Actinocatenispora thailandica: one gene and its partner. Each later gene encodes a partner of the first gene's protein in a complex. Links are inferred from orthologs where the notes say so. Each region holds a gene or a part of one and is shown on either strand. Other genes may lie near its edges.

Region 1 (8,769 bases):
ACCGGGACGCCGACGGTGCGCTGCTCGCCGGCCGCGACGCGGTGCACAGCGCCCGGCTCGACCCGGCCAGCTACGAGCCATACCCGAAGAGCCGCGCCGGCGACGACGCGCTGCTGCTCGGCGGCGTCGAGGTGCCGGTGGCCGAGGCGGTCGCGGCGACGCTGCGGCTGGTGGCCGCCGAGGCGAGGCGCTCGGTCGGCGCGGCGCCCGACAGCGTGGTCCTCACCTACCCGGCGGCCTGGGCGGCACCGCGCCGCGGGGTGCTGCACGACGCGGCCTCCCTGGCCGGGCTGCCCGCGCCCCGGCTGGTGCCCGAGCCGGTGGCCGCCGCGGCGTACTTCACCTCGGTACTCGGGCACCGGCTCGGCCCCGGTCAGCAGCTCGTGGTGTACGACCTGGGTGCGGGCACGTTCGACGTCTCCGCGGTACGCCGTACCGCGGACGGTTACGAGGTGGTCGACGTGGACGGGCTCGGCTCGTTCGGCGGGCTGGACCTGGACGAGGTGGTGGTGCGGCAGGTCGGTGCCGCCGTCGCGGACGCCGATCCGGACGCCTGGCGGCGGCTGACCGCACCCGAGACCGCCGCCGACCGGCGCGCGTTCCGAACCCTGTGGGACGACGCCCGGGCGGCCAAGGAGATGCTGTCCCGGCGCAGCGCCGCCGGCCTGTTCGTGCCGCTGCTCGACCGTGACGTGCAGATCAGCCGGGAGGAGTTCGAGGCCGCCGCCGGCCCGAAGCTCGCCCGGGCCGCCGAGCTGACCGCCCAGTTGATCGAGCGGGTCGGCATCGGGACCGCCGAGCTGGCCGGTATCTTCCTGGTCGGCGGCTCGTCCCGGGTACCGCTCGCCGCCACCACCGTGCACCGCGCCACCCGGGTGGCGCCCGACGCCCTCGACCAGCCCGAGACCGTCGTCGCCGAAGGCGCCCTCCGCACCGCCGCCGCCCGGGCGAGCTCCGACCCGACCGCCGCCCGCGTGACATCCGGCCCACCCGCCGACTCCGGTACCGTTGCCGCCGGCCCGGCGACGAACAGGCAGCTGGTGCCGAGCGGGGCAGCTGGAACCGCCGGGTCGGCGGCGACTCCGGTGAGCGCTCTGCCCCCGCCGCCGGGCCATCGGTCGACGACGCCGGCCCGGCCGTCGTCGGATTGCTGGCTGCTGGCAACCCACACGTCCAAGAAAGGGTGCGCGAGCCTGCCAACGCCGGTGTTCACCCCTCCATGGCACCGTCGATCGCGCTGTTCGCCGGCGCACTCCTGGCGAGTCTCGCCGGCTGGGCACTGGCCATCCACCTCGCCGCGCTCCCGGGCATACTCGTCGGCTTCGTGACCACGCTCGCCCTGGTGACGACCGCGGGATGGCTGCTGGCGCAGCCGTGGCCGGCCCGGCCCGCCGACGGCGACGGCCACCGCCGTCGTGCCGTTGCGGCCACCAGCGTCGGGATGCTGTCGTTGTTCGGTACCACGACGGCCCTCGCGATGGGTCACGAGTTCTGGTGGCTGTACACCGGGTACGGCTACGGCGAAGACCTGGTAGTGGCGGCGCTGACGTTCTGCCTGCCGGCGCTGGTGCTCAGCGTCGTCTTCGCTCGGCTGGCCCGCCGGGCGCCGGTACTGGCCGAAACGCGGTCGCATGGTGTGCGGGCGATGTGGTGGTCCGCCGCCTGGTGGCTGGTCCTGCCGACCCTCACCTCGACGATCATGTGCATGGTCTCCCAGTACAGCAGCGGTCTGTACTGGCTGCGCTGGTTCGGTCTCGTGGTCCCGGTGGCGCTGATGGTGGTCGCGGCCGCCTTGCTGGTGCGTGACTGGCGCCGGCGCTGCGGTCCGCCGGCCAACCGGGTGCAGGTGGGCGTCGGTGTCGTCGCGTTGGTGCTCTTCGGTGGGGGACCGGTGCCACGCTGGGTAACGTGCTCGCCTTCGGCGCGCTCGGGTTGGTCCCGCACGACCTGTGGCAGCCGGCACTGCTCGCGCTGGCGTGCGGGGCGGCGAGCGTCGGCGCGCTCGCGCTGCTGCATCGCGGAATGGCCGGTCGCACCGCCGGGTGAGCAACCGAAGCGCCTGGTGCGCAACGGCGTTCGCGGACGCGGACGGGCAACGCCGCGTCGGCGGGATCGGAATGGGCAACCGCCGCGAGCGAAGGAGCGCACCTCCCGTCGGCGGGTGGGAACGCGGCGCGGCCCCGGTCGGCGTACCGACCGGGGCCGCGGCTGCTGCGGGTCTCAGGCGGGCAGGCTGGCCACGCCCTTGGGCAGGAACCGCTGGCCGGTGACCTTCTCGCTGTAGCCGGTGCGGTCCAGGTACGGCGTGATGCCGCCGAGGTGGAACGGCCAGCCGGCACCGAGGATCATGCACAGGTCGAGGTCGGCCGCCTCCGCGACGACACCCTCGTCCAGCATCAGCCGCGCCTCCTGGGCGAGCGCGGACAGGGCCCGGTCGCGTACCTGCTCGGCGGTCAGCACGGTGTCACCGACCTTGAGCAGGCCGGCGAGATCGGGGTCGACCGACTGCCGGCCCTTCTCGTCCCACACGTACACGCCGGGCTTGCCGGCCTCGATCAGCCGGGCCAGGTTGTCCGACACCTTGAACCGGTCCGGGTACGCCGCGTGCAGCGTCTCGGACACGTGGTGCGCCACCGGCATCCCGACGAACTGCAGCAGCACGAACGGGCTCATCGGCAGCCCGAGCGGCTCCAGCGCCTGGTCGGCCACCTCGACCGGGGTGCCCTCGTCGACGGTGGAGAACACCTCGCCGAGGAACCGGGTGAGCAGCCGGTTCACCACGAACGCCGGCGAGTCGGTGCACAGCACCGAGTTCTTCTTCAGCTGCTTGCTGACCGCGAACGCGGTCGCGAGCGTCGCATCGTCGGTCGCCTCGCCGCGGACGATCTCCAGCAGCGGCAGCACCGCGACCGGGTTGAAGAAGTGGAAGCCGACCACCCGTTCCGGGTGCTGCAGATCGGCCGCCATCTCGGTGATCGACAGCGACGAGGTGTTCGTGGCGAGGATCGCCTCGGCCGGCACGATCGGCTCGATCTCGGCGAACAGCGCCTTCTTCACCGCCATGTCCTCGAACACGGCCTCGATCAGGAAGTCCGCGTCGGCGAACACCGACTTGTCGATCGAGCCGGTCACCGACGCCTTCAGCCGGTTGGCCTTGTCGGCGCTGATCCGGCCCTTGCCGAGCAGCTTGTCGACCTCGGTGTGCACGTACGCCACGCCCTTGTCGACCCGGGACTGGTCGAGGTCGGTGAGCACCACCGGCACCTCCAGCCGGCGGGCGAACAGCAGCGCGAGCTGGCTCGCCATCAGTCCGGCGCCGAGCACGCCGACCTTGGTCACCGGGCGGGCGAGCGACTTGTCCGGCGCGCCGGCCGGCCGCTTCGCGCGGCGCTGCACCAGATCGAACGAGTACAGCCCGGCGCGGAACTCCTCGCTCATCAGCAGGTCGGCGTTGGTCTCGTCCTCGGCGGCGGTGCCCTCGGCGAACGGCGCCGTCTCCGCCTTCGCCATCAGCGAAAGCGCCCGGTACGGCGCGGGCGCGCCGCCGTGCAGCCGCGCATCCGCGATCGCCCGGCCCTTGGCCAGCGCCGCCGCCCACGCCTCGCCGCGCTCGACCTCCGGCCGCTGCACCTTCGTCTCACCGGCGACCACCGAGGTGGCCCAGGCGAGCGAGCGCTCGAGGAAGTCGGCCGGCTCCAGCAGCACGTCCGCGATGCCCAGCTGGTACGCCTGCTTGGCGCGCAGCATCTTGTTCTGGTTGAGCGGGTTCTCGATGATCACCTTGACCGCGTTGTCGGCGCCGATCAGGTTCGGCAGCAGCTGGGTGCCGCCCCAGGCCGGCACGATGCCGAGGAAGCACTCCGGGAAGGCGATCGCCGGTACCGAAGCCGACAGGGTGCGGTAGTCGCAGTGCAGCGCGAGCTCCAGCCCGCCGCCCATGGTGGCACCGTTGACGAACGCGAAGGTCGGGATCTGCGAGTCGCGGAACCGGGCGAACACCCGGTGCCCGTAGTTGGTGATCAGCTTCGCCTGCTCGCGGTCGCGCAGCAGGTGCATGCCGGTCACGTCGGCGCCGACGCAGAAGATGAACGGCTTGCCGGTCACCGCGATCAGCCGCACCGCAGGGGAGTGCGCCTCGATCTCGTCCATCGCGGCGTTCAGGTTCGCCAGGCCGGCCGGGCCGAGCGAGGTCGGCTTCTTGTGGTCGAACCCGTTGTCCAGGGTGATCAGCGCGGCCTCGCCGGACAGCGCCGGCACCGGGACGTAGCGCACGTGTGCCGAGGTCACGACCTCGTTGTCGAACACCGGAATGTCGCTCACTTGTTGCCCTCCCATGCCGGGTTCTCCCAGATGACCGAGCCGCCCATGCCGATCCCGATGCACATCGCGGTCAGGCCGTACCGCACCTCGGGGTGCTCGGCGAACTGGCGCGCGAGCTGGGTCATCAGCCGGACGCCGGAGGACGCGAGCGGATGGCCCATCGCGATCGCGCCGCCCCACTGGTTGACCCGCGGGTCGTCGTCGGCGATGCCGAAGTGGTCCAGGAACGCGAGCACCTGCACCGCGAACGCCTCGTTCAGCTCGAACAGGCCGATGTCGTCGATGGACAGCCCGGTCAGCCGCAGCGCCTTCTCGGTCGACGGGATCGGCCCGACGCCCATCACCTCCGGCTCGACGCCGGCGAAGCCGTAGCCGACCAGCCGCATGGCGGCCGGCAGGCCCAGCTCGGTGGCGACCTCCTCGGCCGCGATGATCGAGCAGGTCGCGCCGTCGTTGAGGCCGGCCGCGTTGCCCGCGGTGACCCGGCCGTGCGGCCGGAACGGGGTCTTGAGCCCGGCGAGCTTCTCCAGGCTGGTGTCGCGCGGCGCCTCGTCGATCGTCGCGACACCCCAGCCCTCCTCGACCGAGCGGGTCGCCATCGTGACCAGATCGGGCTGCAGCTTGCCCGCCGCGTACGCCTTGGCCACCTTCTGCTGGCTGGCCAGCGCGAACGCGTCGGAGCGCTGCTTGGTGACGCCGGGCATCCGGTCGTGCAGGTTCTCCGCGGTGGCGCCCATGATCAGCGCGGACGGGTCGACCAGCTTCTCGGCGATGATCCGCGGGTTCGGGTCGACCCCCTCGCCCATCGGGTGCCGGCCCATGTGCTCGACCCCGCCGGCCAGCGCCACGTCGTACGCGCCGAACGCGATGCCGGAGGCGACCGTGGTCACCGCGGTCATCGCGCCCGCGCACATCCGGTCGATCGCGTACCCGGGGACGGTCTTGGGCAGGCCGGCCAGCAACGCGGCGGTGCGGCCGATGGTCAGGCCCTGGTCTCCGATCTGGGTGGTCGCCGCGATGGCGACCTCGTCGATGCGCTCGGGCGGCAGTTCCGGGTGGCGGCGGATCAGTTCGCGGATGCACCGGATGACCAGGTCATCGGCGCGGGTCTCCGCGTACATGCCGCCCGCCTTGCCGAACGGGGTGCGCACGCCGTCGACGAAGACGACGTCGCGGACGCTACGGGGCACGCGAGCCTCCTTGCAGGTACGGGCTTCTCCTGCCGATGCTACTCGCCAGTAACGAGCGATTTGCACGACACCCCAACTGTGCATCCGGTCACAGTGGTACCCGTGGCGCCGGTGCAGGTGTCCGCGACGGCGCCGCCCGGCGCGAGGTGTGATCGGGAGCGGCCGGTGCCGGCGCACCGGGCCGGCGGGGTGCCCGGCCAGCGACGCGTCCCGGCGGCGCTGTCCCCGCGGCGCTGTCCCCGCCGCGCTGCCCCGGCGGCGCTGCCCCGGCGGCGCTGGCTCCGCGGCGCTGCCCCGGCGGCGCTGGCTCCGCGGCGCTGTCCCGGCCGGCACGCGGACCTGCGGCAGCGCCGGGCGTCACTCGTCGGTGAGGGCCCCGGTGAGCGCGTCCAGGGTCAGCCCGATCTGCCAGGACCGTGCGCCGTGCTCGGCCAGGAACACGCGCACGCTCGCCTGGTCCACCGGCTGCGGGGGAGACCAGGCCAGTCGCCGCAGCGTGTCCGGGGTCAGCAGGTTCTCCGGCGGCACCGTGTGGTCCGCGGCGATGGCGCCGACGGCAGCGCGGGCGCGGACCAGCCGGGCCGCTGCCGCTGGGTCCCGCTCGGCCCACCGGTGCGTCGGCGGCGGCCCGTCCGGCGGCACGCTCACCGCCGGCAGCTCAGCCGCCGACAGCGCCTTGGCCTGCAGCAACGCCTCAAGCCAGGTACCGCCGAGGCGCCGCGCACCGCGGCCGGCGAAACCGGGCACCGCGGTCAGCTCCCGCTCGTCGCCGGGGTCGGCCTGGGCGGCCGCGACGATGGCGGCGTCCGGCAACACCCGGCCCGGGCCGTGTCGCGGCGACGGGCCACCTCGTCCCGGGCCGTCCACAGCGCCCGCACCCGGGCCAGGCCACGGGCGCCGCGGACCCGGTGGATGCCGGACGTGCGCCGCCACGGCTCGGGCCGCGGCCGCGACGGCAGCCCGTGTACCAGCGCGGCGAACTCCTCGGTGGCCCACTGCGACTTGCCCTGACGGCGCAGCTCGGCGTCCAGCGCGTCGCGCAACTCGACCAGCAGCTCGACGTCCAGCGCGGCGTAGGCGAGCCAGCTCTCCGGCAGCGGCCGGGTGGACCAGTCGGCCGCCGAGTGCTGCTTCTCCAGCGCGAAACCGAGCAGCCGCTCGGTGATCGCCGCCAACCCGACCCGTTCGAAGCCGGCGAGCCGGGCCGCGAGTTCGGTGTCGAACAGCCGGTGCGGCCGCAGGTTCAACTCCGCCAGGCAGGCCAGGTCCTGACTGGCGGCGTGCAGTACCCACTCGGTGTCGGCCAGCGCGGCCGACAGCGCGGACAGGTCGGCGCCCGCGTCGGTGATCGGGATCGGGTCGACCAGCGCGGTGCCGGCGCCGGACCGGCGCAGCTGCACCAGGTAGGCGCGCTGGCTGTACCGGTAGCCGGAGGCGCGCTCGGCGTCCAACGCGACCGGGCCGGTGCCGGCGCCGAACCGGGCGGCGAGGCCCGGCACCGCGGCCGCGTCGGCGACCGGTTCGGGGATGCCCTCGCGAGGTTCACGCAACAGCACCGGAGCCGGGGCGTCACCGACCGCTGTGTCCTGCGTGCTGTCCGCAGGCGCGTGGGTGGTGGCGTCCTGCGGTACCGGCGTTGATGCGTCGACCACCCGCCCACCGTACGGGCAAACCGCCGCCGATTGCCGGCCGCCCCGGCCGTGGCGGGTGTTTTCTTCCGACCCGCCCCCGTTTCGGCCGGACCCGTTTCCGCCCGCTTCGCCGGCACGCGCCCACGGGTACCGGTCCCGGCCGGCGTCGGGTAGTCTCCGCCCGCCCGACCGGCTCTTCCCGGTACTGGCGGGCAGCGGCTACGGTGTGCCAGCGGGTGTGTCCGCGGCTCGGACGTGTGCCGCACGAGCCGGTGCCGGCCTCAGTCGGCACCACCCCACCCCGATCGCCAGGCGCCCGGGGCAGCGCACCGTGGAGGACCGCAATCAGATGACCGACCCGTACCCGCCGGACGGCCGGCCCGAGCCCGCTCAGGGCGGCCAGCCGGAAGCACCAGCCCCCACCTCGGCCGCAGCCGGCCCGCCGGCTCGGCCGGCGTCGGTGGCGTCGACCTCGCCGGCCGGTCCGGACCCGGGAGCGCCCGACCCGTCGATCCCGTCCGCGGCGACGAGCCCGGACACCGCACCGCTCCCCTCGACGCCGGTCGCCGGCGGCACGCCGTACCCCGGTGCACCCGCCCAGCACGCCGGGCCGTACCCGGGCGTGCCCGCCGCGGACTCGCAGCCGAACTCCGGTGCGCCGACCCAGGACGCCGGCCCGTATTCGGCTGCGCCGGCCCAGGACGCCGGCCCGTACCTCGCCGCGTCCGGCTCGGATGGCACTGGCTCGGTCGTTCCCCAGCAGCCCGATGCCGGGCAGTTCGCCGAACCGCCGGTCGCCGGGGATGCCGCACCGGAGGCGGCCGGCACGTCGCAGTCCGCCGGTCCGTACCCGCCGGCTCCCACCGGCCCGCCGTACCCGCCGACCGCTGGCGACGCGCCGTACCCGCCGGCGCCCGGCCAGTACCCGCCGGCGCCGGAGTCGGGCCTGCCCCCGGTGCCCGGCGCCGAACAGCCGGACGGCGGTGGGCGCTGGTCGGACGGCACCTCCGCCTGGTCCGCGCAGCCGCCGGTCGGGCAGCCCGGCCCGCAGCCGGGTGCGCAGCCGCCGCTGTCCGGGATGCCCGGCCAGCCGATGCTGGCCGGCCCCGGTTGGCAGCCGCCGGCCCCGCAGCGCGGCCGACTCGGCACCGTGGTCGCGGTGCTCGCGGTCGTGCTGGTGGTGGTCACCGTCGTGCAGACGGTGCTGCTGGTGGAGACCAACTCGGCGCTCGGCGATCAGAAGAAGGCGGCGGCCGCCGCCCGGGCGAAGAGCGATCGCCGGCTGGCCAAGCTGGAGAACGACGTCGGCGGCCTGCAACAGCGGGCGAAGCGGTCGCTGGACTCCGCCGGGGTCGCGGCGAAGGTGCTGCCCAGCGTGTTCCAGGTGGACGCCGGGGAGTACTCCGGTACCGCCTTCGTGGTCGGCTCGGCCCCGGGCGGCGGTACCTACCTGCTGACCAACCACCACGTCGTGGAGCACCTGCTCGCCTCCGGCAGCAAGTCGGTGAAGCTGGAGCGCTCCGGCGGTTCGTACCCGGCGAAGGTCGTCAAGTACGACTCGGGTCGGGACATCGCGCTGCTGCAGTGCGACGAGAGCTTCGGCGCGCTGGGCGTGGTCGACAAGCCGG
Region 2 (8,739 bases), 700 kb from region 1 along the record:
CGTCGATCTCGGTACGCAGGTCCGCCAGGGTGAACGCGATCGCCTGGTTGTCGACGATGGGTCGGCCGAACTGCTCCCGGGTGCCGGCGTAGTCCAGCGCGTACTCGTAGGCGGCGCGGGCGATGCCGATCGCCTGGGCGCCGACGGTCGGCCGGCTCATCTCGAACGTCCCGAACGCCGCGTGGCCGCGCTCGCCCCGCGCCTCCCGGGCCCGGGCCAGGCGGGCGTCGAGCTTCTCCTTGCCGCCCAGGACGCAGCGGCCGGGCACCCGCACGTCGTCGAAGAACACGTCGGCGGTGTGCGAGGCGTGCAGGCCGTGCTTGCGGATCTTGCGGGTGGACACCACGCCGGCGGTGCCCGGCGGTACCACGAAGGCGGCCTGGCCGCGGCTGCCCAGCTCCGGATCGACCGAGGCCATCACGACGTGCACGTTGGCGATGCCGCCGTTGGTGATCCACGCCTTCTGACCGCTGATCACCCACTCGTCGCTGGCCTGGTCGTAGCGCGCCCGGGTACGCATCGCGCCGACGTCGCTGCCCGCCTCCGGCTCGGACACGCAGTACGCGGCGAGTCTCGGGTCGTCGGCGTCGCCGAAGCAGTCCGGTACCCACTCGGCGAGCTGGTCGGGGGTGCCGGCGGTGAAGATGCCGGCGACCGCGAGGGTGGTACCGAAGATGGACATGCCGATGCCGCCGTCGCCCCAGAACAGTTCCTCGTTGGCGATCGGCATGGACAGCCCGGTCGGGTCGGCCCACAGCTCGGCGATCGTCTCGAACCCGTACAGCCCGATCTTCGCGGCCTCGCGGATGATCTCCCACGGGGTCTCTTCGCGCTCGTCCCACTCGGCGGCGGCGGGCCGCACCACGTCGGCGGCGAACCCGTGCACCCAGTCGCGCAGGTCGCGCTGCTCCTCGGTCAGCTCCATCGAGAACATCGGGGCATCAGGCCTTCGGGATGTCGAAGTAGCTCGTGAGGCCGGCGCCGAGGGCGAGGTCGCCGGCCAGCTTCAGCTTGCGGGTCATGAACAGCGCCGGGCCGGACGCGTTGCCGGACACCAGTTTCAGGAACGAGACCGGGTCGGTGCTGATGGACAGCCGTGGCTTGGCGTCGGTGGGCGCCCCGACGGTGCAGGTGCCGTTGTCGATGACCTGCTCGTACTCGTCGTCCGGGTCGCCGGTGATGGTCCACCGGATCACCGCGGACAGGGTGCCGGCCCGCTCGGCGCGCAGCCGGCTGGACATCCGGCCGAACACCTCGTCCAGCACCGCGCGCCGGTGCGGCCCGCTCATCGCGGCCTCCAGCTCGCCCTTGGACGCCTGCTTGACCATCCGGGCGAACTCGTCCGGTGTCATGCCCGCGAAGTCCACCGTGGACAGATCCAGCACCATCGATCTCTCCCCACTTACTCACAAGTAACCCTACTTCGGAGTAAGGTTAGTGGTCGGACCGCTAAGGTGGCAAGGGTGAGCGGGGAGGCGACCACCAGGCGCAAGCGGCTGCCGCGCGCGGTGCGCGAGCAGCAGATGATGGACGCGGCGGTGGTCGTGTTCGCCCGGCAGGGATTCCACGCCGCGTCGATGGACGAGGTCGCCGAGCGCGCCGGCATCTCCAAACCGATGCTCTACCTCTACCTGGGCAGCAAGGAAGAGCTGTTCCTCGCCTGCATCCGGCGCGAGGCCGACCGGGTGCGCACCGCGATCGTCTCCGCGCTCGACGACGAGCACGGCGCCGACCTGCCACCCGACCGCGCCCTCTGGTACAGGCTGAGTGCCTTCTTCGCCGTCGTCGCGCAGCACCGGGACGCCTGGCGGGTGCTGCACCAGCAGGCACCGGCGCACGGCGAACCGTTCGCCGGCGAGGTCGCCGCGCTGCGGTCGGCCATCGTCGAGTTCGTCACGGTACTGATCGAGCGGGCCGTCGCCGAGCGCCATCCGCGCGGCCGGCGGCGGCCCACCGCCGACGATCTCGGTGCGTTGGCACACAGCCTGATCGGCGCCTGCGAGGCGCTCGCCGACTGGTCGGTGACCCGGCCCGACGAGAACCCCGACGTCACCAGCGCCCGGCTGATGAACTTCGCCTGGCTCGGCCTGGACAACCTGCTCCGCGGCACCCACTGGCCCCGCCCCCGCTGACCCGCACGACGGTACGCCGCCCGCGGCGCGCCGGTCACGGGCCGGCATGGTGGCACTCGCCGCGACGGTACGCCGGCCGCGGTGCGGCGCGGTGACGGTCACCGCCCCGTGCCTCAGCGCGGCGCGGTGACCTGCCCCGACAGCAGCAACCGGTCGGCCGGATCGGTCAGGGTGAACGTGATCGCGTCGGCGCCGATCCGGGCGCCGAAGCCGACCCGGCCGGGCAGCCGTACCGGACGGCGGAACCACACGGTGGCCTCGCCGCGCTCGGGCAGCCGTCCCCCCAGCGCCGCCAGGCAGCGCGCCGCGGACCACATGCCGTGCGCGATCGCGGTACGAAAGCCGAACGGCCGGGCGGTCACCGCGGACAGGTGAATCGGGTTGCGGTCACCGGACACCGCCGCGTACCGCCGGCCCAGTCCGGCCGGCAGCCGCCACCAGGCCTCCGCCGGCAGCGGCTCGCCGTCGGGTGCGGCCGGAGCGTCCACCGTGGACCGGAGCCGGACGGATCGGCTCAGGTAGGTGGAGCGGCCGAGCCAGACCTCGTCGCCGCCGGCGCGTACCCGGGTGAGTACGTCGATGGTGGCGCCGCGGTGGTGCGCCGCGAGGTTCGCCGCGGACACCTCGACGTCGAGGACCTCGTCGACCTCGACCGGGCGGTACCAGGTGAACACCTGTCGGGTGTGCACCAGCCCGGGCAGCCGGAACGGGAAGTCGCGGCCGGCCATCAGCGCCAGCGCGGGCGCGAAACCGAGCAGGTGCGGGTAGGCCGGCGGCACCGGCCCGGTCAGGGTGCAGCCGCAGACCCGGGCGTAGCGCAACAGGTGCGCCGGGTCGATCCGGACGTCGTCCCGGCGCACCACCGTGGCCGGCGCGGTCGTGGCGGCCGGCCGGGGCAGCAGCCCGCGCAGGTACGAGGCGGCGAGTCCCATCGCGCGTTCCCTTCTCCAGCAGGCGACGGGTCCCGTCGCTGGCGCCTTCGGCGGCTGGTGACCTGCTGCGGCTGGCGGTCAGGCACCGAGCAGGCTCTGCCCGCAGACCCGGATGGTCTGGCCGGTGATGCCGCCCGAGTCCGGCGCGGCGAGCCAGCTCACCGCCTCCGCGACGTCGACCGGCAGGCCACCCTGGGCGAGGCTGTTGGCGCGCCGCCCGACCTCCCGTACCGCCAGCGGCATGCCCGCGGTCATCCGGGTCTCGATGAAACCCGGCGCGACCGCGTTGATGGTGCCGCCGCGCCGCGCGAGCACCGCCGCGTACGCCTCGACCAGGCCGATCACGCCCGCCTTGCTGGTGGCGTAGTTGGTCTGGCCGGCCGCGCCGGCGATGCCGTTGAGCGAGGACAGGCAGACGATCCGGGCGCCGGGGCGCAGCGCCGCCGGGTCCTCCAGCAGCGCGGCGGTGAGCCGCTGCGGCGCGAGCAGGTTGACCGACAGCACGGTGTCCCACTCCGAAGCGGTCATCTTCGCCAGCGTCCGGTCCCGCAGCACGCCGGCGTTGTGCACCACGATGTCGACCCCGTCGTACCGCTGGGTCAGGTACGCGACGAGTTCGCGCGGCGCGGTCGGCGCGGTGATGTCCAGGTGCAGCGAGCTGCCGCCGACCCGGTTCGCGACCGCCGCCAGTGCCTCGCCCTGCGCCGGTACGTCCAGGCAGACCACGGTGGCGCCGTCGGCGGCGAGCGTCTCCGCGATCGCCGCGCCGATCCCCTGCGCCGCACCGGTGACCAGCGCCGTCCGGCCGGCCAGCGGCCGTTCGGCATCGACGGTGCCGCCGGCGGGTGCCGGGCCGACGTCGACGACCTGACCGGACACGTACGCCGAGCGCGGTGACAGCAGGAACCGCAGCGTGCTGCCCATCGAGGACTCCGCACCGGCGGCGACGCGCAGCAGCGAGACGGTGGCGCCGCGGCCGACCTCCTTGCCCAGCGACCGCACGAATCCGGTCAACGCGCGGCGGGCCAGGTGCGACGCGACGTCGGGGGCCTCGGCGGGCGGGCGGCCGAGTATCAGTATCCGACCGCCGGTGCGCAGCGACCGCACCCGCGGCCCGAGGAACTCCCGAAGGCCACCCAGCGCGGTGGCGTCGGTGATCGCGGACGCGTCGTACACCAGCGCCGCGGGGTGTTCGGCGGAGGCCACGAACTCGACGCCGGTGCCGGCGAGCGCGACACGCACGGCGTCCGCCAGCTCCCCGGCACCGCTGGCCGCGGGACGATCGGTGCCGTCGCCGGCCGCGGAACCGGCACCGGCTTCGGTTGCGGCGCTACCGGCCGCGGAACCGGGTTCGGTTGCGGCGCTACCGGCCGCACCGGAATCGGGACCGCCACCGGCGGTGGCGACGGGGCTCTCGCCGCCGCCGAGCACGATCGGCCCCGGCACCTCGGCCGGCCGCTGCGGGTCGCGGCGGGGCAGCACCGCGGGGCGCGGCAGGCCGAGGCGCCGGGCGATCGCCCGGCCGGGACCGGCGGAGGTGAAGCGCTGATATCGGTCGACCATGCCGACATCCTTACTTGCGAGTAAGTCTACCCGCAAGTATGGTCTGCGCCGTGAGGGTCGGCGTGCTCGGCGGCAACCGCATCCCGTTCGCCAAGGCGAACGGGCACTATGCCACCGCAACCAACCAGGACATGCTCACCGCCGCGCTGGACGGGCTGGTGGCCCGGTTCGGGCTGGCCGGTGAGCGGCTCGACGAGGTGGTCGGCGGCGCGGTGCTCAAGCACAGCCGCGACTTCAACCTCACCCGGGAGGCGGTGCTCGGCTCCCGCCTCGACCCGACGACCCCGGCGTACGACCTGCAACGGGCCTGCACGACCAGCCTGGAGGCGGCCGTCGCGGTGGCCAACAAGATCGAGCTGGGCCAGGCGGAGGCCGGCGTCGCCTGCGGCACCGACACCACCTCGAACGTGCCGATCGAGCTCAACGACGACCTGCGCGAGGTGCTGCTCGCCGCCAACCGGGCCCGCGGGGTGCTCGGCAAGGCACGCGCGCTGACCGGGCTGCGGCCGGGGCAGATCGTGCCGGCGATCCCGCGCAACGCCGAGCCGCGTACCGGCCTGTCGATGGGCGAGCACGCCGCGCGCACCGCCCGGCACTGGCAGATCGGCCGCACCGAGCAGGACGAGCTCGCCGCAGCGAGCCACCGCAACCTGGCCGCGGCGTACCGGGCGGGGCTGTTCGACCATGAAGTGACGCCCTACCTGGGGCTGCGGCAGGACGAGATCCTGCGTCCGGACGCGAGCGTCGAGACGCTGGCCGGCCTGCGGACCGTGTTCGGGTCGGACACGATGACCGCCGGCAACTCCACCCCGCTGTCCGACGGCGCCGCCGCGGTGCTGCTCGGCTCCGACGAGTGGGCGAAGCGGCACCGGATCCCGGTGCTCGCCCATCTGGTCGACGCGGCCAGCGGCGCGGTCGACTTCGTGCACGGCGACGACGGGCTGCTCACCACCCCGGTGTACCTGGTGCCGAAGCTGTTGGCGCGCAACGGGCTCACCCTCGACGACATCGACCTGTTCGAGCTGCACGAGGCGTTCGCCTCGCAGGTACTCGCCACCCTGGCGGCGTGGCGCGACCCGGAGTTCGGCCGGCAACGCCTGGGGTTGCCCGGCGCGTTCGGCGAGCTGGACCGCGATCGGCTCAACGTGGCCGGATCGTCGCTCGCGACCGGGCACCCGTTCGCCGCGACCGGGGCCCGGATCGTCGCCACCACGGCCCGACTGCTGCACGAGCGGGGCGCGAGACGCGGCCTGATCTCGATCTGCGCGGCCGGCGGGCAGGGCGTGGTCGCCCTGCTGGAACGGCCGGCGCCGGCCCGCAAGCGCCCGGCCCGGCGGACGGCGGCGCGTTAAGAGGTGGCGTGATGGTGGCGGAGTACGGTATCCCGGCGCTGGTCGATCCGCCGAGCGCGGGCGGTCTCGCCGACAGCGTGTACGCCACCGCCGCCCGCGCACCGCAGCTGGTGCTGTTTCGCCGCCGCACCGGCTCGGGCTGGGCCGACGTGACCGCGGCGCGGTTCGGCACCGAGGTACGGGCTGTCGCGGCCGGCCTGGTCGCGATCGGCGTCCGGCCCGGCGACCGGGTGGCGCTGATGTCGCGCAACCGGTACGAGTGGGCGGTGCTCGACTACGCGATCGCCTCGGTGGCGGCGGTCAGCGTGCCGATCTATCCGACCTCGTCGGCTGCACAGGTGGCCTGGATCCTGCGCGACTCGGGCGCGGTCTGCTGCGTCACCGAGACCGCCGGACACACCGCGACGGTGACCGCCGCCGGGCGTACGACCAGCGCCGATGCGGGCGAGTCGACTGCTGTCACCGGTGGCCGGAGCGATGCGGCCGTCGGCGGTGGATTGCCGGCGCTGGCCCACCGGTTCGAGCTGGACTCGGGCGGGCTCGACGAGTTGCGCCGGCGCGGCACCGCGGTCGACGGGTCCACGGTGGACGCCCGGCGGGCGTCGGTGGGGCCGGGCGACGCGGCGACGATCATCTACACCTCCGGTACCACCGGACGGCCGAAGGGCTGCGTGCTCACCCACGCGAACCTGATGGCGGAAGCGGACAACGCCACCGAACTGCTGTACCCGGTGTTTCGCGCGGTGTCCCGCCGCCCGGCGAGCACCGTGCTGTTCCTGCCGCTGGCACACGTGTTCGGCCGGGTGATCCAGGTCGGTTGCGTGCGGGCCGAGGTGTGCGTCGGCCACTCCCCCAGCGTCAAACCGGCCGAGCTGCTGCCCGACCTCGCCTCGTTCCGGCCCACCTTCCTGCTGGCCGTGCCGTACGTGTTCGAGAAGGTGTTCCACACCGCTCGGGCCACCGCGGAGGACCTCGGCCGGGCCGCGTCGTTCGACCGCGCGGCGCGGATCGCCACCGCGTACGGCGCGGCGCTGGAGCGGCGGGTCAACGGCACCGGGCGCGGGCCGGGGCTGCGGTTGCGGGCCGCGCACGCGCTCTACGACCTGCTGGTGTACCGCCGGGTCCGGGCGGCGCTGGGCGGCCGGGTCCGGTATGCCATCAGCGGCGGCGCGATGCTCGGCCGCCGCCTCGCGCTGTTCTTCGCCGGTGCCGGCATCGTGGTGTACGAGGGGTACGGGCTGACCGAGACGACCGCCGCCGCGACCGTCAACCCGCCGCTGGCGCCCCGGTTCGGCAGCGTCGGCCGGCCGCTGCCCGGTACCACCGTGCGGGTCGACGAGCACGGCGAGGTGCTGGTGCGCGGGCCGCAGGTGTTCGCCCGGTACTGGGGCGGCGACGAACCGGTGACCGCGGACGGCTTCCTCGCCACCGGCGACCTCGGCGAGCTGGACGACGACGGGTACCTGACGATCACCGGGCGGGCCAAGGAGATCCTGGTGACCACCGGCGGCAAGAACGTGGCTCCCGGCCCGCTGGAGGACGCGGTACGGGCCGACCCGCTGGTCAGCCAGTGCCTGGTGGTCGGCGACAACCGGCCGTACGTGGCGGCGCTGGTCACCCTGGACCCCGAGGCGGCGCAACGGTTCGCCGAGCGTGGCGGCGATGTCGAGGCGGCGGTGCAGCGCGCGATCGACCGGGCCAACGACACGGTGTCGCGGGCCGAGTCGATCCGCCGGTTCCGGCTGCTCGACGAGGACTTCACCGAGCAGAACGGGCTGCTCACCCCGTCGCTGAAGATGCGCCGAGACCGCATCGTCGCGGCGTACGCGCGGCAGCTCGACGACCTGTACGCAGCACGGACCGCCCCGGTTCCCGCGCAGCCCGGGGCGGTCGGATCGGACGCATCGAGGGACGACCGAATGCACACCTAGGGGTGGTGGTCCAGGGTGGACCCGAGGCAACCGGAAGGCGATCTGGTCGGCGAGACGCGGGTGACCGTGTGGCCGGCGGCGAAACCGTGGGGCTCGGGCGGCCGGGCGTTCCTCGGGCTGTGCTTCGTCCTGCTGGTGGTGGCGCTGCTGGCGGTCTCCGTCGGCGCGTACCGGAAGGTGTTCACGCCCGCCGTCATGGTCACCGTACTGACCGATCACACCGGCCTGCAGCTGGACCGCAACGCCGACGTGAAGCTGCGCGGCGTGGTCGTCGGACAGGTCCGCGAGATCGGCGCGGACGGCCGCACCGCCCGGCTGACCGTCGCGCTCGACCCCGGCTCGGTACCGCGGATCCCGTCCAACGTGTCCGCCTCGATGCTGCCCAAGACGCTGTTCGGGGAGAAGTACGTGTCGCTCGCCGCGCCGGCACATCCCTCCGGTACCCCGATCGCGGCCGGCGCGGTGGTGCACCAGGACCGGTCGGCCTCGGCGGTGGAGCTGGAACGCGTGTTGAACGCCGCGCTGCCGCTGCTCCAGGCGGTACCGCCGGAGAAGGTGTCGGCGACGCTGACCGCGCTGGCCACGGCGCTGCGGGGCCGCGGCGCGCAACTCGGCGACACCCTGGTCACGCTCGACCGGTACCTGACGGTGCTGAACGCCAACCTGCCCACGATCCGCGCGGACGTGCGCAAGCTCGCCGACGTGCTCGACACGTACACCGGGGCGCTGCCGGATCTGATGGCGGTACTGGCCAACCTGACGGTGACCGCGTCGACGGTCTCCGAGCAGCGTGCCGCGCTGTCCGAGTTCTGGTCCGAGACGACCGGAC

Evidence for each region.
Region 2: the proteins of Athai_RS17035 (region 1) and Athai_RS20120 are in contact, whole or in part, in a solved structure (PDB 8BNU), measured with the Escherichia coli proteins. The link is inferred for Actinocatenispora thailandica from one-to-one orthologs.

What each region holds. Positions count from the first base shown.
Region 1 is NZ_AP023355.1:3,817,371-3,826,139, reverse strand. Bases 1,767-4,684 are described here. They hold Athai_RS17035 (3-hydroxyacyl-CoA dehydrogenase NAD-binding domain-containing protein), read right to left. Parts: upstream 4,312-4,684; coding sequence 2,221-4,311; downstream 1,767-2,220. Other genes in these bases: Athai_RS17030 (thiolase family protein), read right to left, coding at 4,317-4,684; Athai_RS17040 (hypothetical protein), read left to right, coding at 1,767-2,284. Also shown: Athai_RS17045 (Hsp70 family protein), read left to right, coding at 1-1,328; more of Athai_RS17040, read left to right, coding at 1,442-1,766; more of Athai_RS17030, read right to left, coding at 4,685-5,510; Athai_RS17020 (trypsin-like peptidase domain-containing protein), read left to right, coding at 7,491-8,769. UniProt on the Escherichia coli protein: Catalyzes the formation of a hydroxyacyl-CoA by addition of water on enoyl-CoA. Also exhibits 3-hydroxyacyl-CoA epimerase and 3-hydroxyacyl-CoA dehydrogenase activities.
Region 2 is NZ_AP023355.1:4,513,988-4,522,726, forward strand. What follows is about bases 3,941-6,828. They hold Athai_RS20120 (acetyl-CoA C-acetyltransferase), read left to right. Parts: upstream 3,941-4,677; coding sequence 4,678-5,979; downstream 5,980-6,828. Other genes in these bases: Athai_RS20115 (3-oxoacyl-ACP reductase), read right to left, coding at 3,941-4,627; Athai_RS20125 (AMP-dependent synthetase/ligase), read left to right, coding at 5,991-6,828. Also shown: Athai_RS20095 (acyl-CoA dehydrogenase family protein), read right to left, coding at 1-934; Athai_RS20100 (SCP2 sterol-binding domain-containing protein), read right to left, coding at 942-1,388; Athai_RS20105 (TetR/AcrR family transcriptional regulator), read left to right, coding at 1,524-2,132; Athai_RS20110 (MaoC/PaaZ C-terminal domain-containing protein), read right to left, coding at 2,246-3,064; more of Athai_RS20115, read right to left, coding at 3,143-3,940; more of Athai_RS20125, read left to right, coding at 6,829-7,910; Athai_RS20130 (MCE family protein), read left to right, coding at 7,926-8,739.